DNA from 3 places in the Ensifer sp. ENS08 genome. Region 1 is predicted to be linked to each of the others. Evidence: riboswitches for the same ligand, from Rfam matches in the RefSeq annotation. Region 1 holds a riboswitch; each other region holds the start of a gene.
The links. A riboswitch is a leader RNA that binds a small molecule or an ion and turns the genes downstream of it on or off. The one in region 1 is predicted to bind cobalamin.
Positions count from the first base shown of each region.

Region 2: linked by a shared signal. The riboswitch ahead of IB272_RS01280 (aromatic ring-hydroxylating dioxygenase subunit alpha) and the one ahead of metE (5-methyltetrahydropteroyltriglutamate--homocysteine S-methyltransferase) in region 1 are both predicted to bind cobalamin.
Region 3: linked by a shared signal. The riboswitch ahead of IB272_RS08195 (DUF1636 domain-containing protein) and the one ahead of metE (5-methyltetrahydropteroyltriglutamate--homocysteine S-methyltransferase) in region 1 are both predicted to bind cobalamin.

Region 1 covers NZ_JACVBF010000011.1:50,058-54,867, reverse strand. Annotated here, with positions in the region: gene IB272_RS21905 (ABC transporter ATP-binding protein) at 1-42, opposite strand, end outside; gene IB272_RS21900 (metallophosphoesterase) at 39-881, opposite strand; gene IB272_RS21895 (LysR substrate-binding domain-containing protein) at 1,074-2,000, opposite strand; gene IB272_RS21890 (hypothetical protein) at 2,064-2,444, shown strand; cobalamin riboswitch at 2,463-2,682, shown strand; gene metE (5-methyltetrahydropteroyltriglutamate--homocysteine S-methyltransferase) at 2,782-4,810, shown strand, end outside.
Region 2 covers NZ_JACVBF010000001.1:248,761-253,570, reverse strand. Annotated here, with positions in the region: gene IB272_RS01290 (L-threonylcarbamoyladenylate synthase) at 37-1,011, opposite strand; gene IB272_RS01285 (DUF6656 family protein) at 1,089-1,688, opposite strand; cobalamin riboswitch at 2,006-2,207, shown strand; gene IB272_RS01280 (aromatic ring-hydroxylating dioxygenase subunit alpha) at 2,311-3,555, shown strand; gene IB272_RS01275 (hybrid-cluster NAD(P)-dependent oxidoreductase) at 3,557-4,651, shown strand.
Region 3 covers NZ_JACVBF010000002.1:524,379-529,188, forward strand. Annotated here, with positions in the region: gene aspT (aspartate-alanine antiporter) at 1-1,460, opposite strand, end outside; gene IB272_RS08190 (RidA family protein) at 1,942-2,418, shown strand; cobalamin riboswitch at 2,596-2,812, shown strand; gene IB272_RS08195 (DUF1636 domain-containing protein) at 2,917-3,330, shown strand; gene IB272_RS08200 (ABC transporter ATP-binding protein) at 3,353-4,156, shown strand; gene IB272_RS08205 (ABC transporter substrate-binding protein) at 4,153-4,810, shown strand, end outside.

The sequences.
Region 1 (4,810 bases):
GCCATAGGACTTGGTGATACCCTCTAGCGAAAGCACGCTCATTGCGCGGCCTCCACACGGACCGTCTTCTTGGCCGCCAGCGGGTAGACCTCTTCGACGATCGGATCGAGCAGGTGGCTGGTCAGTCCCGGCACCGCGATGATCTCGCTTTTGACGTTGACGTCGCTAAACTCGTGTACGACGGCGCCGACCAGCCGCTCGCCCGGCATCGGCCGTTCCAGCGTATCAATGATGAAGGAGGTCGGCGGCGCCCAGACGAGCGACGTCCCGGCGTGCTTGCCCGTCCAGGCCCAGTGCAGGTGGCCGCTTGCATGCAGCGCCACCTCGGCTTCGGCGAAAAGATCAAACAGGCGTTGGCGCTGGCGCGGACGGATGCCCCAGTAGCCGGTGTCGCCCTCCTGCGGATCGTCAACGAAAAGCGGCTTGTGGGCAAAGACGGCCACCCGGCGGCCGTCGCGGCTGAGCAACTGTTCCTCCAGCCAATTAAACTGCCTGTCTTCTTCTTCGTCCTCGAAGCCGATCAGCAGGCTGTTGAGGCCGAGCAGCCGCCAGTCGCCATGGTCGCGGCCCCAGTAGTCCGGACCGGCGAGCCGGCGCCAGCGGGCAAGCCGAACCGGATCCACCGGCTGGTGCGAACCCGGCAGATGGCCGACATCGTGATTGCCGGGAACGATCAGCACCGGCATCGAGAGCTGGCCGATCAGATCGAGCGAGAAGGTGATGTCGTCCTCGTGGTCGGCACCATCGATGGTGACGTCGCCGGTGTGGATGACGAGATCGGGTTTTACCGCCTCGATCCAGGCGCGAACCGGTTCCCAATTGCCATTGAAGTGGCTTTTGGCGGGGCTGAGATGGGTGTCGCTGATCTGGACGATTTTCATGGAAACGGGCCTCCGACGATGGCTTGCGGTATCCGCGTCGGAGGGCTGATACTTTCCTTCTCTGCGGTTGGCCGCAGTCTTTAGGGAGCCGCCATGTCAGTTTGGTAACAGCCGTTCTCAGCTGATTTTCAGTTTCTCCATGAAAGCGTCATCTTCAGAAGACCGACGGGCCGAGTAGGCCCCGTTGTGTCTCTACATTGCGCCGCGGTCGGTCCGACGCGACGCCGGACAGGATTGCTCCATCACGGTCGAAAGCATGGCGTTCGACGCATCGGCCTCGGCGACGACCCAGTCGCGAAAGGCCTGGATCTTCTTCTGCCGCCTGGTGCTTTGCGGATAGACGAGCCAATAGGCGCGGCCGTCGCGCACCACATGCTCGAACGGCCGGATGAGCCTGCCGCTCTTCAGTTCATCCATCAGGAAGGTCGAGACGGCAATCGCAATGCCGTGATCCGCAAGGATTGTGGCGACATCCATCGCCTGCACGTCGAAGATCAATTCGGTGCCATTGCTTGCCGGCGGCTCGACGCCGGTTTCGATCATCCACCGCCGCCACCAGCTGGCGTTGCCGAAACGCCGGACTCTCAGAACGTCCGCGGGCTCCTTGAGCTGGTACTTTTCCAGGAAGGATGGCGTGCAGACAGGCACGTAATCGAGCGGAAACAAGGGAAAGACATCGTTGCCCGGCCAGTCGCCGGCGCCGCTGCGCACCGCGAGATCGATGGCGTCACGTTTGAAATCGACCAACTCGGTCGACATGTGCACCCTGATGCTGATGTTGGGATGCGCGGTCTGAAACGACGCGAGGCGCTGACCGAGCCAGCTCGACACGACGGTTGGCAGCACCGAGATGTGCAGGTGATGTTCGGTCTTGTCGGCGATCTCCGAGAAAGCCGCCCCTAAGAGATCGATCGCTTCGGTCACCTTCGGCGCTAGCTGCCGCCCGGCGCCGGTCAATCGCACCTCGCGCGGAAGCCGAACGAACAGCGGCGCGCCGATGCGATCTTCCAACAGCCGGATCTGATAGCTGACGGCCGCCTGCGTCATGCCGAGCTCTTCGGCGGCGCGGGTGAAACTCAGGTGCCTGGCGGCGGCCTCAAAGGCGCGCACCGCACTCATGGGAGGAATCTTGCTCATGGAACTGAGATAAGCATTCTTTATGCCAGCATGCGAGAAATCGCTTTGCGCGAAACGGCAAAAACCCTCACTTTTTTTCGCGAACACACGCCCTTGAAAGAAGTGAGGATAGCAATGCTTAGCGCAGTGCGATCAACGATTTACCATGTCCTGAACTGGGCCGATAAGACCCTCAACCCTCCGGTTGCCATCGACACGTTCAACGAGTTCCAACTCCGGGATATCGGCCTGACGCGAGATCAAGAGCATATCCGCGCGCGCGTTGGCGACGCGGCGGATCCGTGGCAGTGGCCGGAGGAGGACGCTTCGACCAAACCGCAACCGTCCCGTGAGCGGAAAGCAATGGAAAGACCTCGTCCTGCCATTGTCTCGCCGCGGGCGGCGGCGGGAGAGAATAAAGACATAAGCATTTCTTTATGCGATTGACGAAGAGCTCGGGACAGGGCATTGTCGCCCCATCGTGGTTCTTCGCCCGCCTTTGGAGGGACGGAGCTAAGAGGGAATTCGGTGCGGCGCCAGACAAGCGCCCATGCCGGAGCTGCCCCCGCAACTGTAAGCGGAGAGCGGCCGTTCGAAGATGTCACTGAGGGAGACGCCTCGGGAAGACGGAACGGTCCGTGACGACCCGCAAGCCAGGAGACCTGCCGCGATGAACAACGTCCACGGGCGGGGTGTCCGATGAGGCGCGTTGAGGACGCGGGATCGCTCTCGCGCCGCGGCTGCGTCGCATTCAAGCCTTGCCCATAACCTTCGGGGTAAGGAAATGACCATCAAGACTGCCAATCTCGGTTTCCCGCGCATCGGCCGCCGTCGCGAATTGAAATTCGCGCTCGAACGCTATTGGGCCGGAAAGGCCAGCCGCGGCGAACTTCTCGATACCGGAGCCAAGCTCCGCGCTGAAAACTGGGCCGCGCAGAAAACGCGCGGCATCGACATCATCCCCTCCAACGACTTCTCCTTCTACGACCACGTGCTCGATACCGCCGTGCTTGTCGGCGCAATCCCGCCGGCCTATGGCTGGACGGGCGGCCCGGTCGATCTCGACACCTATTTTGCCATGGCGCGCGGCTCGGCCGGAACGCCCTGCGCCGCCGGCTGCACCCATTCGGGAAGCAGCAGCGGCACTCCCGCGCTCGAAATGACAAAGTGGTTCGACACCAACTATCACTACATGGTGCCCGAGTTCGACAGGGATCAGCGCTTCGAGCTCACCCACAATCGGCCGCTGGAAGCCTTCCAGGAAGCTCAGGCCCTCGGCTATCGCACACGCCCGGTGCTCATCGGCCCGGTGACACTGCTGAAGCTCGGCAAATCGAAGGGCGGCGACTTCGATCCGGTCGATCTGATCGAACGGCTCCTGCCCGTTTACGTGAGGGTCCTGGCGGAGCTTGCTGACGCCGGCGCCGATTGGGTCCAGATCGACGAGCCTTGCCTGGCGCTCGATCTCGCGGACAAGGATCGTCGCGCTCTCGACCTCGCCTATCGCACGTTCGACACCGACGTGCCCGGACTCAAGATCATGCTGGCGACCTATTTCGGCTCGATCGGCGACAACACGGCAACGGCGTTGGCGCTGCCGGTCGATGGACTGCATGTCGATCTCGTGCGCGCGCCGCAGCAGATCGACACGCTCATCCAATCGGCTCCGGCGGACCGGGTCCTATCGCTCGGGGTCATCGACGGCCGCAACATCTGGCGGACCGATCTGGCCGGCCTGTTCCGCCGGCTGCAGCCTCTGACTTCGGCCCACGGCCGCGACCGCATCGAACTCGCACCTTCATGCTCACTCCTGCACGTGCCTATCGATCTCGAGCTGGAGCGTGCGCTTGATCCGGAACTTTCCTCCTGGCTCGCCTTCGGTACGCAGAAACTCGACGAACTCAGCCTGCTTGCCAGCGCCTTCGAGCCGGGGCTTGCCATTTCCGAGCACGTTTTCGCCGCCTCGATCGCGTCCGCCCAGGCGAGGCTCACCTCACTCAGGATCCATGATCCTCTGGTCGCCGGGCGCTTGAAAGCGCTGACGGATGCGGACAGCAAGCGGCAATCCCCGTTCGCGGGCCGCCGGGCACTGCAGGCGAAGAAGCTGTCATTGCCGCTCTTCCCGACAACGACGATCGGATCCTTCCCGCAGACATCGGAGGTTCGGCAGGCCCGTTCACTGCATGCGAAGGGCGAACTCAGCTATGTCGACTACACCGCCTATCTTCGCCGAGAGACCGAAGTGGCGGTGCGCTGGCAGGAAGAGGTCGGCATCGACGTAGTCGTTCACGGCGAGTTCGAGCGCAACGACATGGTGCAGTATTTTGGCGAGCAGCTCTCGGGCTACGCCTTCACCCAGAGCGGCTGGGTGCAGAGCTACGGATCGCGCTGCGTGCGTCCGCCTGTTATCTTCGGCGACGTTTCGCGACCAAACCCGATGACGGTCGAGTGGGCGACCTTCGCGCAGTCGCTGACCGATCGCCCGGTCAAGGGCATGCTGACGGGTCCGGTCACCATGCTGCTATGGTCCTTCGTTCGTGACGACCTGCCACGTTCCGTGGTGTGCCGGCAGATCGCGCTAGCACTGCGCGATGAAGTGTCGGATCTCGAGGCGGCCGGCATCGCCATCATCCAGATCGACGAACCGGCACTGCGCGAAGGCCTGCCGCTGCGAAATGCCGATCGCAAGACCTATCTCGACTGGGCGGTGGAGTGCTTCCGTCTCAGTGCAGCCGGGGTGGGCGATGCGACCCAGATCCACACCCATATGTGCTACTCCGAGTTCAACGACATCATGGCCGCAATCGCGGCGA
Region 2 (4,810 bases), on a different contig from region 1:
ATGAGGGTGGGTGCAGAGAAGATGCCGCACACTATCTTACCCTCGCGGTGCCGCCGCCCGTTGCAACCGGTCGATGATGGCTTCCCCCAACCCGTCCGAAGGGATCGGCCCGAAGGCGATGGTCTCTGCGCCGCTGGCATCCGCCCGCTTCATGTAGTCGAAGAGATTGGCGGCGGCTTCGCGCAGATTGCCAGTCGGGCTGAGATCGAGAACGACGGCCGCCTGCTCTTCGCCGGCGATCCGATTGCCGCCGAAACGGATCAAGGCTTCGCCGGCATGCACCTCGGCGGCATCGAGCCGGACTGCAGCGCCGGGCGCGTAGTGCGAGGCGAGCATGCCCGGCGCCTCGATCGTCGCTCCCGCCGTCTCCGGCCGGGTCACTGGACGGCCAAGCAGGCGTTCGATCTCGGCGGCATCGAGGCCACCCGGCCGAAGCAACCGGATCTCGTCGCCGTCGACCTTGATGATCGTCGACTCAAGGCCGATTTGGGCCTGGCCGGCGTCGAGGATAAGTTTCAGTTTTTCGCCGAGATCGGCTTCCACATGGACCGCACTGGTCGGGCTGATCTTGCCCGACGTATTGGCACTGGGCGCGGCCAGTGGTCGCCCGAAGTGGGCGATTACCCGGCGGGAAAAACCGTCGGGCATGCGAATGCCGAGCGTGTCGAGGCCGGCGGACGCCAGCGCATGAACCGTGCTGTCGGCGCGCTGCCGAAGGATCAGCGTCAGCGGGCCGGGCCAGAAGGCTTCGGCCAGCTGCCTCGAAATCGGATCGAAATGCACATGGGCTTCGGCCATCGCCATGTCGGAAACATGCGAGATCAGCGGATTGAAGCGCGGGCGCCCCTTCATCTCGTAGATGCGACTGATCGCATCGGGATTGGTAGCGTCGGCGGCAAGGCCGTAGACGGTCTCGGTCGGAATGGCGACCGGCTCGCCTTCGGCAAGAACGGCGCAGGCGCGCGCGATCGCGCGGTCCGGTTCTCTATCCGTGTCGATGATCTCAGCCATGCCGTTTCCTTTCCGACGCTTCCTTAACGGACGCACCGGAAAAACAGAACGATTTTCTTTGAAGGAACCGGTTCGGCTCAGAGGCTGCGAATGATGCGACGCAACGCGTCATCCTTGGCGCCAAGCATCAGTACGTTTTTCAGCGCGACCTTGGGATCATCCGTGCGAAACAGCAGCCCGTTGTCACGAAAGTTGCGGTTGATGACCATTTGCCCGGCTTGGGCGCCCGGTTCGATGGCGACGGCGAAGTACATGCGTGAATAGCCGGGCTGGATACTCTCGAAAAAATGCGTCTCGTCGCCCAGGTTGCAGAAGAAGTTGGCGAAGTAGAAGGACCAGGTGATGTCCTTGGAGGGAGTAACCGGCGTACGCGCCGCCGTCACGTGACAGTAGCCGAGATGCGGCCGGCCGACGAGCGTGCGGTGGAAGATCATCTTCGGGAACTGGATCGAGTTGTGGAACCCGTTGATCCGCTTATGGGTCGTGTCGCCGGCGGTGCTGAGCTTCTTGCCCGTCCTGTCTGCGACTTCCTCATAGCTCAAATACCGGCGTTCGCTCGGCAACCATTGCCTGCGGTTGATCCGGCCCGTGCGCAGGAATTCGGTATGAACCGCCACCTTCGGCGGGATTGTCGGCAGCTTCTCGGCTGTCGCGTCGTAGTATCTCAACTTTGCCATGATCGTCAGCGCGCCATCTGCCTGCCTGCAGGACCTCTCTCGTCCGCCGGCTAGGCTAGCGGCTCATGGTTAATGAATGATTTCGTCCTGGCTGCATCATTAGCGTTCTCTATCTGACGCGATGTCGCAAACGGGCGAAGCCCTCCCGCATCTGCGCCGACCGCGCCGCAAAAGTCGGCAATTGCCCAAGATGTGATCTATCTATATGTTTGCAATGTAAAAATTCTAAGACGGTGGCCTTTTGTGGCGGTTTTTTCCGTGTCGTCATTCTGGAATTGGATGTCGCTATCGGGCAGCTGCCAAGGTGACTTCCGCGATTACATATCCTTACTCAAGGTGCCGTCTTCGAAGGGAAGATGGAGAATTGGGAAGCCGGTCAAATCCCGGCGCTGCCCCCGCAACGGTGGTGGAGCGAAAGCCTCGGCAAAGGCCACTGGACGGTTCGTCCGGGAAGGCGCCGGGCAGGTCCGAAAGGACGGCTCCTGAGCCCGGAAACCAGCCTTGACGGACATAACCGTAACGGGTTGCGGCGGGCAGCCGGATCGGAGCCTCAAACGCATGGGTGTGCGCCCGTGCGGGTTCCTGTCCTGCCTCTCCGAAACATGGCGCATGAGGACAGGACATGGACACCAGAAACGATATGCTTCGAAAGCTGAAGGGCAGGCGGGACGGCTACAGCCTCGACCGGGCCTTTTACATCGATCCCGACTACTACAGGCAGGATCTGGAAAACATCTGGTACAAGGATTGGCTGTTCATCGGCCATGACTGCGAGATCCCGCGGGCCGGCAATTACTTCACCGTCCAGGTCGGCGACTACCCCGTTGTCATCACCCGCGACCGCCAGGGCGCCATCCGGGCGCTGCACAATTCCTGCCGCCACCGCGGCTCGCGCGTCTGCACGCAGGCGAAAGGCTCGTCGGCAAAGCTTGTCTGTCCCTATCACCAGTGGACCTACGAACTCGACGGCTCGCTGCTCTTTGCCCGGCAGATGGGAGAGGATTTCGACAAGGCCGCCCACAGTCTGAAGCCGATCCATTGCGAAACGGTTGGCGGCTACATCTTCATCAACCTGTCGGAAAAGCCGATGGATTTCACGACGTTCCGCGACATGGCCTTGCCCTATCTTGCGCCGCATCGGCTCGGCGAAACCAAGGTCGCGTTCGAAAGCACCATCATCGAGAAGGGCAACTGGAAGCTCGTCTGGGAAAACAACCGCGAATGCTACCATTGCGCCGCCAATCATCCGGAACTCTGCCGCACCTATCCTGAGGCGCCGACGGCGACCGGGGTGCAGGGCGCCAAGGATGATCCTGTGATCGCCGAACATTGGGCGAAGTGCGAGGCCGAGGGCCTGCCGAGCGAATTTAAGATGTCGCCGACCGGTCAGTTCCGCGCCGCCCGCATGCCGCTTGTCGACAATGCCGAAAGCTACACCATGTCGGGCGCCCGCGCCGTCAGGCGGGCCCTGTCCGCCGACGTCTCCCAGAGCCAGATCGGCACGCTCTTGATGTTCCACTATCCCACCACCTGGAACCATGTGCTCGCCGACCACGCCATCACCTTCCGGGTGCTGCCGCTCGGGCCCGAACTGACTCAGGTGACGACGAAGTGGCTCGTCAACAAGGATGCGGTCGAAGGCGTCGACTACAATCTAGATGAACTGACGCATGTCTGGACCGAGACCAACGACCAGGACCGTCAGATCGTCGAGGAAAATGCCTTCGGCATCCGCTCACCGGCCTATGAGCCCGGTCCCTATTCGCCCGAGCACGAGGGTGGCGTGATGCAGTTCGTCGAGTGGTACTGCAAGTTCATGGAGCAGCGCCTTGCCGGCGACGCGGCTCCGCTTTCAAGGGTCGCCTGACATGCAGATGGCCTCTTCGTTTCACCATTTCGACGCGCTCCACGTCTGGATCGACCGGCAGCAGATGCTCGAATGCACATCGGCGGTCGTCGAGACCGCCGATGTCATGACCTTCACCTTCCGGGCCGAAAAGCCCGCCTGGTTTCGCTATCTGCCCGGGCAATTCGTGACCCTCGAACTGCCCGTCGCCGACGAGCCAGTGATGCGCACCTACACCCTGTCGTCGACGCCCTCGCGGCCGCTGTCGATCGCCGTGACCGTCAAGGCGCAGTCAGACAGCATCGGCACCCGCTGGATGTTCGAGCACCTGAAGCCCGGAATGAAACTCCGCGCCTTTGGCCCGCTTGGCGATTTCAGCTTCGTCCGCCATCCCGGCGACAAATACCTGTTTATCTCGGCCGGCTCCGGCATCACGCCGATGATGTCGATGACGCGCTGGATGGCGGACTGCGTGCCGGAGACGGATGTGACCTTCATCTCCTGCGCGCGTCGTCCGGAGGACCTGCTGTTCCGTTCGGAGCTGGAGGTTCTGGCGACGCAGATGTCCGGGCTGAACCTCGGCTTCATCGTCGAGGGACATGAGGCACGCCACGGCTGGCACGGGCTTCGCGGCCGCATTGATGGCGCCAAGCTGCCGCTGCTTGCGCCCGATTTCATGGACCGCACCGTTTTCTGCTGCGGCCCCGAACCGTTCATGCGCGGCGTGCGCGAGATGCTGAAATCGGCCGGTTTCGACATGGGCCGCTACCACGAGGAGAGCTTCCAGCCGGCCGCCGCACCTGCGGCGGAAGAGATTGCCGTGCGCGCCGGCGCCGGTGACGAGGGCGAGGTCCAGGCCGCCAAGATCGCCTTCACCATGAGCGGCAAGGAGATCGAGGCCAAGCCCGGCCAGACGATCCTGCAGGCGGCGCGCGCCAACGGCGTGCGCATCGGCGCTGCCTGCGAAGGCGGCATCTGCGGTACCTGCCGGGTGATGAAGGTCTCAGGCGAGGTGGATATGAGCCACAATGGCGGCATTCTCGACGACGAGATCGATGAGGGCTACATCCTCGCCTGCTGCTCACGACCGCTCGGAGACGTCCAGATCGAAGCTTGAAGGCTTTTATGATGTCGCGCAAAAGTGTGCAGCGGTTTTGCGGCAACGACATGCATAACAACAAGCGCTTAATGCCTGTCGCGTGAATGCTTTTTCAAGCGAGAGGCTTTAGGGCGCGTTGCAGGGGATCGGATTGGCGGAAACGCTTGCCGGGGCGTC
Region 3 (4,810 bases), on a different contig from region 1:
GTGGCGACCACGCCCCAGATGAACAGCGAAATGCCGACCTCCTGCAGGCCCGCGACAAAGCCCGGGCCGGCGCCGATCCCGACGACGGCGATGAAGATGTTGAGGCCGAGCGTGTTCATCAGCCACAGCGCCGGTGACGGGATGCGGCCGAAGGCGGGGTAGGTGGTGCGCAGCCAGCCGAGCACGAGGCCCGCCAGAAGCGCGCCGCCGGAGGTCGAAAGGCCGATCGGGATGCCGCCGATCGTGATCGTCAGCGCACCGATCATCGCGCCGATGAAAAGCCCCCAGCCCAGAAAGGCGATGTCGGTCGTCTCGACAGGCCGGTCGGCAAAGCCGAGCGCCTTGATCGCCGCTTCGACATGGCGTTTCGCGCCACCGATGGTGACGATGTCGCCGCGCTCGACCGTCGTCCCGGGCAGCACCGGGATCTCGACCAGCGAGCGGATGATCTTGCGGGCATAGACGCCGCGCGCCCAATCCATGGTGCTGACTTCCGCCAGCGTCTTGCCGGCGAGCGCCTTGCTGGTCACGTAGACATCGAGGACTTCGGCTTCCGCGTTGAGCAGCTCCTTGTCCTCGACCTCGAGCAGCTTGTTGTCGAGGTTTTCGACGAGCAGCGAACGCCGGCCCGAAAAGGCGACGACGTCGCCCGGCTGCAGCACGGTGTTGCCATCGGCCTCGATGATCTGGTCGCCGCGCCGCAGGCGCTCGACGAAGACGCGGATCCCGGGAAGGATGTCCTTGACCGGTTTCCCGGTGAGCCCGCTTGCCGCGTCGACGCGATAGGCCCGGAGGCCGAAGTCGTGATAGGCGCGGGTAATGCCGGGCTCGCTGCTTTCGCTGCCACCGCCGAGCTTGGCCTCGTATTCGCGGCAGGCCGCCGGAAGGTCGATGCCAAGAAGCTTGGGACCGAGCTGGGCGAGGATGATCGCCGAGCCGATCGTGCCCCAGATATAGGTCACCGCATAGGCGATCGGGATCTGGTCGGCAAAGGTCTTGGCCTGCTCCGGCGTCAGCCCGAGCGAATTGATCTGGTCGGTCGCAACCCCGATTGCAGCCGAGATCGTCTGCGAGCCGGCATACATGCCGGCGCCATAGCCGAGCGGCAGCCCGGCAATCAGCGCGCAGAGATAGGGAACGACGAGGCACAGCACCAGCACGGAGAGCGCAAAGGCGATCTGTTTCGGTCCATCGGTGCTCAAGCCCCGCACGAATTGCGGCCCGACGCCGTAGCCGACGGCGAAGAGGAAAATCAAAAACAGGGTGGATTTCAGGTCGCCGGAAACCTGGATACCCAGCTGTCCGATGAGAACGCCCGCAAGCAGCGTGGCGGTGACATTTCCAAGATTGAACCCCGCGACCTTGATCGGACCGATGAGGAAGCCGATGCCGAGGGCGAGGAAGACGGCGACAGGCGGATAGGTCCGAAGCGTGTCGACGAAGAAATCAATGGGATTCACTGATGCTATTCCCTTCTGAAAGTTGAGTTGCCGTCACTTCATTTCGGGATCTGCGCGGCTAAGTTGAGCTTGTTTCCGAGGCTTGTCGATGCCCAATCTTAATCCCGGCAATTGTCGCTTCGGTCGTCGAAATTCTCAACGGGCATAGGGTTACGTGAGCGTAACGTATGTTACATTTCAGCGTTTTTACTTGGGGTTGGGGATCGAGGCCGCCGCGATGTGTCGGTCGCATTCGATCGCAAGACCGCGGCACTGGCCCGGATCGCGATGGCACTTCAACTCTGGTGTTGTAATTCGTAACGTTATCTCCCAACGTGAGGCATGAGGCGTTTTCTCTTGGTTATGCTTGGAAAAGTTGCTGGGCACGGAACGGCGCGTCTTGCTGCTTGCGATAGGGGCGGCAGAATTTCGTGGGCTTGAGAAAAAAGCGGTGTCGTCTCCGCAAGGCGGCCGGTTCGTAAGGTGACGAGGAGGGGAAGCAATGATGGACGAGGTTATCCGAAGGCTCGGCGCACTTGGCGTTCAGCTCCCGACGCCGCCGAGGCCGCTCGGCGCCTATCGCGCGGTGATCGAGGCGGGTGAGATGCTTCATGTTTCGATGCAGGGGCCATTGCTGGACGGGCGCTTCGTGCATACGGGGCTGCTCGGGCGCGATGTGACCATCGACGAGGGGCGCAAGGCCGCAGAGTTGGCAGTGCTCAACGCGCTGGCGCAGATCCATGAGCATCTCGGCCGTTTCGAGCGTATTCGCCAGATCGTCCGGCTGGAGGGACATGTCGCCTGCACTGAGGATTTCCTGGAGCACCCGAAGGTACTCGACGGTGCTTCCGAGCTTCTGGCGGCCGCCTTTGGCGAAAGGGCTGGCCATGTTCGCTCCGTCTGCGGCGTGCGCAACCTGCCGGGCAACGCCTCTGTCGCGGTGACGCTGACGGCCGAACTCTTGCCGCCGGAGTTCTGAGGTAGCACGGCACGTCTTTTAGCGTGGTCGCTATCGCGGGCGTCGGATTGTGTCCGGCGCCCAATTTTCGACTTGCGCTACGTAATGTTATTTTATAACAAACCTCGCATGACGAAACGCCGCATGTTGATAGATCCCTCCCGCCTGTGTCGTGCGGTTGTCTCATCCGCCGATTCATGCGAGGAAGGCGTTGATGGTGCTGCGTCCGCGACAATGCGGAAGCGGCTGAAAAGGGAACACGGAACGGACGACCCTGATGGGGCCGAGACCGTGGCTGCCCCCGCAACTGTGAGCGGAAAGCGCATTCACACCATGTCACTGGTCGAAGACCGGGAAGACGTGGATGCGCCACGACCCGCGAGCCAGGAGACCTGCCATCGAACCGATCAACCACAACGGACGGGGTGTTCCGATGGAAAAGAACTGGCTTTCATACGACGGTTTTCCGTCCTCTTGCCGTTTCGCCATCTCTTGCCGTCAGTCCGGCGGAGGGCAGGAATGGCTGAGCCGAATTTCCGACAGCACAAGATAACGGTCTGCACCGATTGCCGCTTCACCGGCGGCCCATGCGTGCCCGGTGCCGAGCTGATCAAGCGGCTCAACCTGAGCATCGCAGCGCTCGGCGCACCGCTCGATCGCGATTTCTCGATCGCCGGAACGGTCTGCATGGCGGCCTGCACGCGGCCCTGCACCATCGCCTTCCAGGCGACGGGGAAGGCGACCTATCTCTTCGGCGACGTCTCGCCGGAAGAGGACATCGACGATCTCGTGCGCTTTGCCACAACCTATGCCGAGCGTGGCGATGGCATGACGCGGGCGGCGGAACGGCCGCGCGGGCTGAAAGGCAAGACGCTTGCCCGCATTCCCGCGGCGATGCTCGTCTCCGAAGATCTCGGCGGGCACTTCCAATGAGGTCGCGCAGAGGAACGAACCCATGAGCTGCAACGCAACGGGTGCAGCCCTCACGGTCGAGGGCCTTCGCTGGGGGCCGCGTTCGGGCCTGACGCTGGTCAACGACATCGGCTTTGCGATCGCGGCCGGCAGCCGGCTTGCGATCCTCGGGCCGAATGGCGCCGGCAAGACCTCGCTTCTGCGCTGCCTCTACCGGGCGGTGCAGCCGAATGCCGGCCGTGTTTCGGTCGATGGCGTCGATCTCTGGTCGATCTCGGCCCGCGAGGCGGCAAGGACAATCGCCGTCGTCTTGCAGGAGATGCCCGGCGATTTTCCCTTCAGCGTGCGCGACGTCGTGATGATGGGACGCATTCCGCGGCGGGAGGGCTTGAGCGGCTGGAACGATTTCGACCGCGAGCGGGTGCAGCACGCGCTCGCGCATCTCGATCTCGCCCATCTTGCCGGTCGCCAGTTCTCGACGCTTTCGGGCGGTGAGAAGCAGCGGGTGCTGATCGCCCGCGCGCTGGCACAGGAACCGCGCATCATCATCCTCGACGAGCCGACGAACCATCTCGACATCCGCCACCAGCTCGAAATCCTCGAGCTCTTGCAAACGCTGAAGCTGACGATCGTCTCGACGCTGCACGACATCAACCTCGCCGCCGAGTTTGCGACAGATGTCGCGATCTTGACCGCCGGGCGGCTGACGGCCTTCGGCCCGCCCGAAGAGGTGCTCAGCCCCAGCGAGCTTTCGGCCGCCTTCGGCGTCACCGCCACCGTTCACAATGCCGCTGCCGGCGGCGCCCGCTTTTCCTTTTCACTTCCTCGACAGGGATCGATTTCATGAAGATCAATATTGCCCCATTTTCCCTTCTTTTCGTGCTTGCCGCCGCCACGCCGGCGCTCGCCTATCCGGTCACCGTCAAGAGCTGCAACCGCGAGGTGACCTTCGACGCGGCGCCGAAGCGCGCGATCGCCAACGACGTCAACCTGGTGGAGATGATGCTGGCGCTGAGGCTCCAGGACCGCATGGTCGGCTATACCGGCGTTTCCGGCTGGAAGACGCTGGACGAGAAGCTGCGCGAAGGCGTCAAGGAACTGCCGGAGCTTTCGGAGAAATATCCGACCAAGGAAGTGCTGCTCAACGCCGATGCCGATTTCCTCTTTGCCGGCTGGAACTACGGCATGAAGGTCGGCGGCGAGGTCACGCCCGAGACATTGGCGCCCTTCAAGATCGGCGTCTACGAGCTGACCGAATCCTGCATCCACGTGATGGCCAAGCAGAAGCCTGATATGAACGACATGTTCGTCGATCTTCTCAATCTCGGCCGCATCTTCGGCGTCGAGGATCGCGCCGAGACGCTGGTTGACGGCTATCGCCGCCAGCTTGCCGAAATCACCAAGGCGACCGCCGGCAAGGCTAACCCGACGCGGGTCTTCGTCTATGATTCCGGCGAAGAGAAGCCGTTTACTTCCGGCCGCTTCGGCATTCCGACGGCGA